Regions from separate parts of the Colwellia sp. NW0002-52-1 genome, predicted to be linked through region 2. Evidence: predicted binding sites of a transcription regulator. Region 2 holds the regulator's gene; each other region holds the start of a gene.
What was found. Region 2 encodes LexA, which represses DNA repair genes until DNA is damaged. Its sites were predicted from a motif close to TACTGTATNNNNATACAGTA; they were not measured.
Positions count from the first base shown of each region.

Region 1: the regulator LexA is predicted to act here: its motif matches at 2,253-2,272, upstream of AC27H3_RS05350 (LexA family protein).
Region 3: the regulator LexA is predicted to act here: its motif matches at 2,567-2,586, upstream of AC27H3_RS01655 (YebG family protein).

Region 1 is NZ_BAAJLU010000003.1:256,403-260,663, reverse strand. Features, by position in the region: gene AC27H3_RS05365 (Tle-like phospholipase domain-containing protein) at 44-448, shown strand; gene AC27H3_RS05360 (ankyrin repeat domain-containing protein) at 463-1,215, shown strand; gene AC27H3_RS05355 (hypothetical protein) at 1,530-1,868, shown strand; gene AC27H3_RS05350 (LexA family protein) at 2,285-2,698, shown strand; gene AC27H3_RS05345 (Y-family DNA polymerase) at 2,686-3,942, shown strand; tRNA gene AC27H3_RS05340 (tRNA-Pro) at 4,118-4,194, opposite strand.
Region 2 is NZ_BAAJLU010000007.1:107,448-111,708, forward strand. Features, by position in the region: gene coxB (cytochrome c oxidase subunit II) at 1-1,117, opposite strand, end outside; gene lexA (transcriptional repressor LexA) at 1,695-2,309, opposite strand; gene AC27H3_RS09150 (cupin domain-containing protein) at 2,552-2,917, shown strand; gene oxyR (DNA-binding transcriptional regulator OxyR) at 3,098-3,997, shown strand; gene ahpF (alkyl hydroperoxide reductase subunit F) at 4,115-4,261, opposite strand, start outside.
Region 3 is NZ_BAAJLU010000001.1:402,712-406,972, forward strand. Features, by position in the region: gene AC27H3_RS01640 (chemotaxis protein) at 1-158, opposite strand, end outside; gene AC27H3_RS01645 (response regulator) at 155-520, opposite strand; gene AC27H3_RS01650 (M48 family metallopeptidase) at 1,227-1,955, opposite strand; gene AC27H3_RS01655 (YebG family protein) at 2,066-2,485, opposite strand; gene dbpA (ATP-dependent RNA helicase DbpA) at 2,661-4,052, opposite strand; gene AC27H3_RS01665 (alpha/beta fold hydrolase) at 4,160-4,261, opposite strand, start outside.

The sequences.
Region 1 (4,261 bases), on a different contig from region 2:
ATTATAATATCGTCGTTATGTGATTAAGCTTTATTTAGAATGAGTGTCATTATTAATTTTTGATATGAAAGCAAATTTATTACAAGGACTAGGTTTAGACTCTGCTCAATACAGCTCTGCTATTGGTCTTGCAGGTAGAATGAATACTAGATTTGGTGGTAATGTGCACTTTACAGGACATTCTTTAGGTGGAGGTTTGGCATCGGCAGCAGCAATTGTGACTGGAGGAAGTGCAACTGTATTCAATGCGGCAGGAATTAGGAATAGCACAATTGGAAGCTTTTCTAGAAATAATGGCTCCATTACTCATTACTATAGTGGGTATGATGGTATTAGAGCTATAAATGCTTTTTCAGGAGCTAGTGTACCAGGAACACAAATTAATTTAGGGCATGCTGGGCCTCATACTATGCCAAATGTATGTGCGGCTATGGGAACATCATGTTAAGACGGTGGTAGTTTATGAAAATATTAATTTTATCGTTGATGTCTATGCTGTTGGTTAGCTGCTCTTCAGTTAACGCAAGTTCTAATAGCCAAGCAGGGGGCAAATTGCTTGCTTATATGGATATTGAAGAGGTTTTTGAAGAGCCTAATGCACTGGCCTTGGCAAAGTCAGCCTCGAAGGGTAGTGTTAAGGAAATTGAAAAGTTAATTGCAAAAGGTGTTGATGTTAATACGCGTGGAAAAATAAATGGCACACCTTTGTTTTTTGCATTACAAAGTAAACAAGGGTTTAGCGCATTAATTAAACATGGCGCAGATCCTAACATATTATTTGATGATGGAGGTACAGTGTTGCATTGGGCAGCTCAAATGAAAGATTGTGATTTTCTTGATATAGCAATACAAGGAGGAGGGAATCCAGATTTAAAAGCAGGTTATGCAAAAGCATCCCCCATATTTAAAACGATTAATATGGATATTGAGTCAGGAATACCTAACTGCTTCAAGGTATTAATAAAAAATGGCTGTGATATTAATTTTACAGATTCTTATGGTATTTCAGTTATTTTAACTGCTGCTAGTTTTGCTCGCTACGATATGGTTTTAGAATTACTCAAAGCGGGTGCAAATTATAATAAAAAAGATAATTACGGAAATGATATCTTTAAAATAATTAAGAAGCATGAACACTCATTCAAAAAAGGAAGTAAATCTGAAATTTATAAGCAAAAAGTGTTAGATTGGTTAAAAGACAACTCTAATAAATGAAACCTTTAAAAACAACTTAACAGGACATATATGGACGCTTCCTTGATGTCAACCCAAGTGAATACGAAAAAATATTTAACAAGACACTCATCCTAAATTGATTACCAATTAACATGACACTCACCCTAAATTGCTTATTCTTTAGATCAATCACCACAAAACTTAATATCCTTAGTTACGGGACCATTAAGTGCGGGAACTAGTTTTATATATCGTCCATTAGCCCAAACAATTAGCAATATAGGGCATTTGAATGATGCTGTCACAGTAGCCTGTGACATACCATTAAGCTGTAATTAATATAAGAGAATGTAATGGAAAATATTTCAAACAATAAAGCTATAGCATGTTTTATCCTTTACGGAGCACCTATAGTACTTTTAGCTAAACATGGCTGGCAATTAGGAGGTTTGTTGTGTTTACTGTTTATCGGAGGGTATACCTTCTTACCTTTTACGAAAAAAATTCGTAGCAAGATTAGCTCGCTAGATAAACATGTTTTTATATCCTATGTTGTTGTTATTGCTTTATTTGCAGCAATTGATTTTTTTTCTAAGCCTCATTACTGGAAAGCTTTCATAATATTGGCGCTTGGTTTCTATTCGCTTGTTCAATTGAAAAAGTTACAAAAATACTTCTTAGGGGCGAAATGAAATTTAACAAATTTAACAGAAATTTAACAGGACATATGTGGACGCTTCCTTGATGTCAACCCAAGTGAATACGAAAACATAACAAAACGGGCTTATGTTTTTGATTACAGAGCATTACTCTTTTCATACTTTTGTTCATGATGACAGGCGCTTTCGCTTGCTTAAAGCAAACTGTACTGACATATATTCGAGCTATGGTTTGTTATCCATGCTCCAGATAAGTTGCGAACTAGAAATACCTTAAAAACATTGTTCACCCAAACGTGATAGATACACTTGTCCTCTCACAGGCTTTGTTCTAGTTGGCTCGTTTAGCTGTTGTTATGTGATTAATCACCACATGAATATAACAAAAAAGCTTCCTCAATTTTATATCTTCGCCTATACTGTTTAAATGCACAGTGTGGGCGCGTTTTATGAAAGTTATTCCTATTTTTATTGAAGCTGGTATCTCTGGTTTTGAATCTCCTGCGGCTGAATACAAAGAGCTTGGTCTATCACTTGATCAGCTCCTAGTATCAAACCCTGATGCAACATTTATTGGTTTAGCGCAAGGGCCTTCAATGCAGGAGGTTGGTATTTTTGATGGTGATTTATTGTTAGTTGATCGCAGTGAGCCAGTAAAAGATGGCGATGTTATCGTTGCAAATTACAACGGTTGTTTTACTTGCAAGTTTATTGATAAAAAGAATGCTAGATTGTTATCTGCATCGTTTAAACACCAGCCAGTAAATATTACCCCAGAAGATGAGTTTCAAATAGAAGGGGTGGTTACACGCTCAATTCGTTTACATCGACAGGTTAAGGAACTTAGTACATGTATGCGTTAGTTGATGCGGTGTCTTTCTACGCATCTTGTGAGAAGGTTTTTGATCCATCAATTAGAAATAGACCTGTCGTAGTGCTCACCAATAACGACGGTTGCATATGCGCAGTTTGCCCAATGGGCCGACACTTAGGTATTCCTAAATTTAAGCCTTATTTTCAAATCAAACCGTTCTTGGCAAAGCATAATGTGGTGATTCGATCGTCTAATTATGAGTTATATGCGGATTTGAGCGAGAAAATGATGAATGTTATTGGCCGTTTTTGCGATAACCAATATGTATATTCGATTGATGAATCATTTTTACAATTCAAAAAATATAATCACATTATTAACGATTGGCAGCAATACGGCCATGATATACGCCGTGCTGTTTGGCAAGAAACACGTTTACCGGTTGGTGTTGGTTTTGGCACAACAGCAACATTAGCTAAAGCCGCTAATCATGCCGCTAAAAAATTACCGGGATATAATGGTGTAGCCGTTGTTAATAATGCCGCATCACGCAAAGAAGTATTGTCAAAAATGACCGTGACTGACGTATGGGGTATTGGCAGCCGATTAGGAAAGCGTTTAAACGTGTTAGGTATAACTAGCGCCTGGGATCTCGCAAATCAATCACCTAAAGCGATGCGTAGTCAGTTTAGTGTATTGGTTGAACGAACAGTTAACGAACTCAACGGTATTGTTTGTATAAATTGGGATGAAGTTAAACAGCCTAAACAAGAAATATTTTCAACCAGAAGCTTTGGGCAACGTATTAACGAAACTCATCAATTAAAAACAGCGCTAGTAAGCCATGGTGCAATTGTCGGTCGAAAATTAAGAAAGCAGCATTCACGGGTAAAGCGACTAGCTGTATTTGCCGCTAGCTCCCCTCATGATGATAATTACTATAACAAATCAATAATTTATGAGTTTGCTATTGCAACAGACAATACTCTTCATATTGCCAATGCAATATCAGCGGTTTTTAATCGCGTGTATGCAAGTGGCGTTAACTTTTACCGTTGTGGTGTTGGCGCTATTGAACTGGAGAATAGTCAGTTTCAGCAACAGGATTTATTTTGGCCAAATAATGATGACCCGGCATTAATGTACTGCTACGACGGCATAAATAATCGCTACGGCAATGAAACATTACAACTAGCAGCACAGGGCCGCATTGAAAAGTGGCATATGCGACGCGAGTTTCTTTCACCTAGCTTTACCAGTAAATGGCGCGATATACCTAAAATTAGTTGTTAATGTGAGCAGAATAGGGCATCAACAACCGCTTAGCTGAAGTGTAAATATTTAAGAAAAGCGTTTCGATATAAAATAAAATTTTAGGCCAGTGTTAGACATACGTTAGACAGAGACAAAAAAGCCACTTGAACCGTTCATCGAACTATTGCTAAGTGGCTATTTATATTACTTAATTTGGTCGGAGTAGCAAGATTCGAACTTGCGACCTCACGTCCCCCAGACGCACGCGCTACCAAGCTGCGCTATACCCCGAATGATAAGCTTGATGGGGATAAAAGCTTATGCGAGCTATATTAAAGATTTATCGGTCGAATGCAAT
Region 2 (4,261 bases):
CGCCCGAGACAGTTTTAACATCAGCAGCTTGTACCGCATCACCAGTATTATTACCCCAAGCATTACGCTCGTAGGTAACCACTGCCGCGATTTCTTTTAAGCTGAGTTGCTTTCCATAACCTTGCATACCTGTGCCCGCTTTACCATTGAACACAATATCTATGTGCTCACTAACTGGGCCTGTAGTTGCAATGGCACTGCCTTTAAGTGCTGGAAATGCTGGTGGTAAACCTTGGCCACTCACTTGATGACAAGCCGCACAATAAGCAGTGTAAGTGGTTTCACCCAGTTGCATTAACTCTTCTAAAGGTACAGAAGCATTTAATGACGCGGCCTCAGCAGCTGCAGCATTAGCTTTAAGTTGCTTTTGTTCATCAAGCCAAATCGCATAATCAGCTTCAGATTTAACTTCTACAACAATCGGCATAAAACCATGATCTTTACCACACAGCTCAGCACATTGGCCTCGATAAATTCCAGGTTCATCTACTTTGGTCCAAGCTTCATTAATAAAACCTGGGTTAGCATCTTGTTTAACCGCAAATGCTGGCACCCACCACGCGTGAATAACATCATCAGAGGTAATAACAAAACGTACTTTTTTGTTAGTAGGAATTACTAAATGGCGATCAACCTCGAGCAGGTAATGTTCACCTTTATCGGCTGAAGTACCATCTTGGTTTTCGTACTGTTCACGTGGTGTAGAAAGTACGGAATAGAATTCGATATCTTGATCGAAGTACTTATAATGCCACTTCCACTGGGAGCCAGTAACTTGAATAGTTAAATCGGCATCATCGTTATTTTCCATATCAATGAGCGTTATAGTGGCAGGAACAGCCATAGCGATTAGTATGACGACAGGGATTGCCGTCCAGAGAATTTCAACTTTTGTGCTTTCATGGAAGGTTGCTGGCTTAAAGCCTTTTGATTTACGGTGAAAAACCATAGACCAAAACATGGCACCAAATACTACAACACCAATAGCAGTACAGATATAGAGCACCAACATATGTAAATCATATACGTCTCTACTGACATCTGTAACGCCTTTGGTTAAGTTCAGCGGCATATCTGCCCAAACCGAACTAGACAACAAGCCCCCTAGCAACAGCATACCTAGGTTACGTCTTTTCACTCGACATCTCCTTCACCCTTTTAAGGCAAAACAACACAGTTTCATCATGAAAGCCGGCTGTTTTGCGCATACATTTATTATTATTTAAGTGACGTATTATTCGACAACGGTCAAGTACGCCCTATTGTTATGTTTGTACGTTTTCTAGACTAGAATTACTTAAAAGTTGATCGGGGTCAATTTAAAATTTCAAATGCATTGAAAATAAAAACTAATAAATACAATAGAGTAATAACCCTAAACTGAATGAAAGGTCCATTTCTAAAAGGTTATGCTGAATGTTTATTTATTGTTCAAGTTGATTTTTTTACACTGAATAATAAATAATCAACACCAAAATAAATCTGTATAAAAAATCTACAACTCACGAGAATTTAAAGTAAAATGTGTATTTTAGTCGTTAACAAAAATAAGATAAAAATGGCGGGGGAAAGATAGATAAAAAAACAGATTAAACCGAATGATTTCAAAAAAAAACGAGTTTAATCTGTATTATATTGCAGGATTTAAAGTTGCTGGATTTAAAATGATGAAAAAATTTAACGTTTTATTACAATTACATCCAATCGGCAGCTCTAATTACACCGACTGCCAACCCTTCAATATTGAACTGCTGCGAACGTAAGTCCACTTTAATAGGTTCAAAGTCTTCATTTTCGGCATGCAAATAAACCACGTTGCCTTCACGTTTAAAGCGCTTAACGGTTACATCGTCTTCAACTCTGGCTACAATAACTTGGCCACTTTGCACATCAGTTGTTTGGTGCACGGCTAATAAATCACCGTCTAATATCCCAATGTCTTTCATGCTTTCGCCATTTACACGCAATAAATAATCTGCAGCAGGATGAAATAAACTACCATCAATTTTATAATGTTGCTCTACATGCTCTTGCGCCAAAATAGGTTCGCCGGCAGCCACACGCCCAATAAGCGGTAAACCATCTTCTTCCATAAATTCTTCTGCAAGGCGAATACCACGCGATGTACCAGGCAACATCTCTATATAACCCTTTTTCGCCAGTGCTTTCAAATGCTCTTCTGCGGCATTGGCTGACTTAAAACCAAAATTAGTCGCAATTTCAGCACGTGTTGGCGGCATACCTGTATCGGCTATTTTCTCTCTGATCAGATCAAATATCTGCTGTTGTCTAGGTGTTAAAGGGCGCATTTTCATTCCTTAAGCGACTGATGGTTAAGCCTGTATTTTTAAACAGTATTACTGTTATTGTATACAGGCCTAGAGTAAACGCAAGATTTTATTGTTATGGTATTAAGCGGTTTTATTATTTTAGCGGCTATAAACACCAATAAAACCAATCCTGCACTTTCATTAAATCAGGCATTAATTGTTCCTAAGGCGCTGAAATAATGTAACATTAATAAATAACCGATAAACATAAAGAAGTGAGTATGCAATCTAAAGTTATTAATTTTAAAGAGAAATTTACTAAATTTTCCGACCATTGGTCTCCTCGTGTAATAGCTGAAATGAATGATTATCAATTTAAACTGGTTAAAGTTGAAGGCGAGTTTGTTTGGCATAACCACCCTGATACTGATGAAGTTTTTATAGTTATTGAAGGTACACTGAGCATCGAATTTCGAGATACCCTTGTAACGTTAGAGGCTGGCGAAATGTACGTAATCCCTCAAGGTGTAGAGCATAAGCCTGTAGCTAATGCTGAATGCAAAATCATGATTATAGAACCTAAAGGAGTTGTAAATACGGGTGAGGCAACGGGTAAGCTCACCGCGCAAAATGATTTATGGATATAAGCTAACCTTCAGTATTAATAACCGGCAATAATATGTTTAGTATCGCTATAAAAATATTGAATCAATTCAAAGGTAGGTTTAGCAAAAAACTCCCTAGTGAAGATTAGCATTTCGCTAAATTGACTCGCTTCAGTTAATATATTGTAGCTATTAATTTTCAGGTAACCATAGACTGTAACTATGATAAAAATTCGCGACCTAGAATACCTAACGGCTATCGGTCACTACAAACACTTTGGTCATGCGGCCGATGCGTGTTTTGTAAGTCAACCAACGCTGAGTGGGCAAATTTTAAAGTTAGAACAGCGCCTTAAGTTAACTTTAATTGAGCGGCAACCGCGTAATGTTATGTTAACGCCAGCGGGTGAAAAACTTGTGCAGCAAGCGCAGCAAGTATTAACTGCGGCAAATAACTTTGAAGAAGCAGCTAAAGCCTTACTTGACCCGCTTTCAGGTGATTTACATATCGGGTTAATTCCTACACTTGCCCCTTATATCCTGCCGCACATTATGCCGGAGTTGAACAGTAATCTAACCAAAATAAATTTCTATTTACATGAAAACAGAACGCAAGATTTACTGCAAGAATTAGAAACGGGCAAGCTTGATGTTTTGATTCTGCCTTGGCTACCCGAAATGGCACGTTTTGAACGCTACGATTTATTTAACGAGCCTCTGGTAATGGCTACATCTGCATCTCATGCAATGGCAGAGCGTTCATTGGTAACCTTTGATGATTTACATAATCAAAAAATTCTCACCTTAGAAGATGGTCATTGTTTAAGAGATCAGGCCATGGGTTATTGTTTTAGTGCCGGTGCGGAAGAAGATCATAGTTTTCGCGCTACTAGCCTTGAAACTTTACGTTACATGGTGGCAAGTAATATGGGTATCACCTTGTTACCACAATTAGCAACGATGAATTATGCACCACAAAAGCATATTCATTATATTCCTTTTCAAGAGCCTCAACCGATTCGTGAAATTGTATTGTTATGTCGAAGTGGTTACGCTCGCATGGAAAGTGTTAGAGCGATAGTGAGCCATATTCGCCAAGCCGTAACAGGTTTGTTCGATTAGCACATAGTCACTTAACGTATCATTTAATTTAACGTGCTCGTACTTGAGTTACTTTAAAAATAAAAAAACGCTATTGTTTTCACAATAGCGTTTAAAGGTTCAAGAGTTTGTTGAATATTATGCAGCAGCTTCAGTCAGCTTTTCAGTGTTCTCTAGTGGATTAGGTGTTCTGATTAAATAATCAAAGGCACCTAACGCCGCCGTTGCACCACTGCCCATGGCAATAATAATCTGCTTAAACGGTGTATTAGTAACATCGCCAGC
Region 3 (4,261 bases), on a different contig from region 2:
AATAAGAACTCAGAGCGAACTTGTTCAATACTAGGGACTTTTAAATACACAAAGGTATCTAAATATCGAGCAAGTTGATCGCTCGCTTGCCCCATGGCGACATTGATCAACTCTTGTAAACAATCGTGTTGATCTTCTGTTAAGTCAAATGCGTTCATAGGAAACCGTGACTTTTTAAGTGTTCATTTAATGTATCTAATTCTATCGGTTTACGCAAAAATGCTTTTGCACCTAATGCTAATACGCGGTTTTGCATTTCTGGTTGAACATCGGCAGAAATAACAAACACTGGCAGGCTAATCTCTTCATCTTGTAATGCTTGAAGTACGCCCAGCCCATCAATAATAGGCATAGTTAAATCAAGAAAAAGAATGTCAATCTGTTGATTACGTAAAATATCCAGTGCTTCTTGGCCATCTTTAGCTAATTGCACATCAGTTGATAGGTTTTCTGGAAGGCTTCTAAGTACTTGCTTTCTTGCTAAGTTAGAGTCATCACAAATAAGAACACGGGTACTCATTTGGCGCGATTCCTTAATTATTTTTTTTATTAACGCCTAATTTACCTTAAATTTACGCTGCTGTTAATTGAAAAACTCATAAAGGCGACATTTTTATGCAACTTTAGCAACTAATAATACTAACTTGTGACATATTTAAACTGATATTAGCGCTATTAATTAAGTTTATAGCTATAGCGCTTTAGCAAAATGTAAGTTATTGCCTCTTATTATTGCTTAGACCATTGTGGGCTCATAAGCTTACCACTAAATGTATTTTCTTATTTCAACGCATTTAATTATATTTAGTGCAGGTTGTAATTCCATAAAGTAAGTACCCGTAAGCAACTAACAATACGGGTTATAAGTTTATTAATAACTCAATAAAAGTTACTGACATAACTGCAGATAACAAATAAATGCCTATTGCCTTCCAACGGTAATTTGTTAATTTCATCATCATCCCCTAACTTTCAATGTAATCAACAATTGTGGGTAATTATTGATACTGAAGCACATTAAATTTTATTGTTTTGATTTTTTAATCGCTTAATTGTTCAATTGTTCAATTGTTCAATTGTTTAATTGTTTAATTGTTCAGTAATAAACAGAAGCAGATTTTGTGCCAATCATTTTTATTGAAAAGATAGCTAGAATAATACATTAGGAGCTTTCTTTAGGGTTGTTATTTTTGAAGGGCTGTCAGGTGATCAGAGTTTTAAAGCGACTAAGACCATTTAAGATTGGGCTGATTTTGATGCATCCAAATTTTAGCGTTTTTATATTCAGGACAATATATAGCAACCAGCTGCCAAAATTTTGTCGAATGGTTCATGTACTCAATATGGCATAACTCATGAATAATAACGTAGTCAACTACCCACGTTGGTAGCATTTTTAGTAAGTAATTAAAGCTTAGTTCAGCCCTGCTATTGCAACTTCCCCATCGGGATTTGTATTTTCTAACTTTGACTGATGAAGCGTGCAATGACATTTTGTTTGAAAAAAGCGCTAAGTGGTTTGCGAGATAATTCTCAATGCTGACTTTAAACCAACGCTCAATTTGCGACTTAATTTTCGACACAGTTATATCACAATGCAAACCGAGCGCATGGTAACGATTATTAATAATAACCGTTAAACTTTGCTCAAGTGGATCATGAATAACATTTGGGCTACCAAAGCTAACAATAATGCGATGGGGTAAGCCATCGATAAAAACAGATGGCTGTTGCTTAGCGTTTTCACGCTTAAATTGCTCGCTAAAAGAAGGATTTACTAAAGAGTTTTGCTGTTGTTCAGCAACTTTTTGATTTAGCCACTGTAATTTAGCTTGGATTAAACTTTCAACATACGACGTTTTAACAAATGTTGGTGCTCTGACAATAACTTGAGCATTTTTAACTTGTAAGCCAATTGTTTTTCTTCGCTCACTGCGTATTAACTGATATTCCAAAACAGCACCATATTACATCCAGTTTAACTGAGCGTTAATCAAATTAAATACACCTAAGTATGGTGGTTTACTTCAGAAAATACGCTTAATTGTGCTCGAAAAGTTAGCGACTATGCAGCAGATTTAGCTTTCGCTTTTGCTTTAGTACTTGTTGCCTTAGCTTTTTTAACGGTCTCAGTAGCAGTGCTAACACTTGGTGCTTCAGCAGTATCTTCAGCAACTTTTTCTACTGCTTTTTCTACTGTTTCGTTTTTAGCTTTATTTGAGCTAGGCGCAACAACTTTTTTGCTCTCTGCTTTAGCTTTTTTAGCTTGTAATGCAATAAGCACGTTATCTCGGTTTTGTGCTAAATAAACAGCAAGCTCTTCACGAATACTTTCAGAAAGCTCTACAGGTGCTTGTTCAAACATTTCAGATAAATTGTCTGCCATATCAAGCATTTTATCGTATTCATCTGCGGCTTTTTTATCCATGAATGTTTCTACCTCCACACCTTGTCTTATGACGACAAATCGACTTTCAACTGCCATTGTTATCCCTTATTTAACTATTTACCAAACTCTAGTTATTGCCAAAATGTATTTGTAGCACGCAGTATACATCCAAACAATAACTGTACATATTAACAGTATCATACCTAAGTTTTATCAAATTACCAGACAATGTTATCTGGCAACTGATAATTTATAAGGTAAAAAATTTAAGTTACTTTAATTCGCGTATTCTAAATGTACGGCCTTTTAGCTTACCGTGCGTTAGTTTGTTTAACGCTTTTCTTGCCACCATTTTCTCAACCGCCACATAAGCCCAATTTGGACCAAGTTGTATTTTCCCTACTTGCTCAAATGTAATACCATTTTCGCCCGTAAGTGCGCCAACAATATCACCCGGCCTAACTTTTTGCTTTTTGCCGCCATCGATTTGTATTGTGGTCATTTTCGCGCTGAATACGCTTTGCTCTAGCACGTCGCTACTCGGGAGCTCTTCACCTTCAATGGTGCGCTCTAAATAATCTTCTAATAAACCAATTTTATACCTGTCTTTATTACTAAACAAAGTAAACGCCTGTCCAGTACTACCTGCACGCCCCGTTCGGCCAATGCGATGCACATGCACTTCGGTATCATGAGCAAGGTTATAGTTAAATACCGCATCAAGCGCTTCAATATCTAAACCACGCGCCGCAACATCTGTGGCAACCAGTATTGAAGCACTTTTATTTGCGAAACGCACTAAGGTTTGATCTCGGTCTTTTTGCTCCAAATCGCCATGCAATGCCACAACACCAAAACCGTATGCGGCTAATTTGTTCGCAACATTTTGAGTTTCAATTTTGGTATTACAAAAGATTACGCTCGACTCTGGCTTGTGTGTTAACAACAGTAAACGAATAGCCAACAGACGATCTTCATCGCTTTCTACTTGATAAAAGTGTTGTGATATTGTGCTGCTTTCATGAGTCGATTCTACTTTTATCACCGCAGGCGAATGCAAGTATTTATTGGCAATTTTTTGTATTTGATCAGGGAAGGTTGCACTAAACAATAAGGTTTGTCTTTGCTGTGGCATGGTCGCAATAATATTATCTAGAGCTGCTTGAAAACCCATGTCTAACATACGGTCAGCTTCATCTAGTACGAGTGTATCAACATGCTCTAGCGACAAAGTGCCACGCCCTAAATGATCTTCAATTCTACCCGGTGTACCAACAATTATATGCGCGCCGTGCTCCAATGAGCCCACTTGTGGTCCAAAAGGTGTGCCACCGCAAAGTGTTAGCACTTTAATGTTATGTATAGCACGCGCTAGTTTTCGAATTTCTTTAGCTACTTGGTCAGCTAATTCACGTGTTGGACAAAGTACTAAAGTTTGAATTCTAAACTTTTTAACTTGTAGTTTATTTAACAAACCTAGGCCAAAGGCTGCTGTTTTACCAGAGCCTGTTTTACCTTGAGCAATAACATCTTGCCCCGCTAAAATAGCCGGCAAGCTCTTAGCTTGTATCTCTGTCATCTCGTGGTAACCAAGAGATGAAAGGTTTTCTAAAATTGCAGATTGCAAGGTAAGTGATGAAAATTTGCTGTCGCTCAACGTCAAAGTCCTAACGTAAAAAATAATTGTCGCTATTTTACACGCTTTCGCTCACGCAAGCACAGCTTTACGCAATTATATTAGTCGTTAAAATAAAAGCATGAAAAACAAGCTTAATTTACTATTAGGTTTGAGAGTACTTTCGCTAAGGCTTTTGGCGACTCTAGCGGTAACATATGGCCGGTATTAGCAACGTCTTCTATGGTAATATTTTC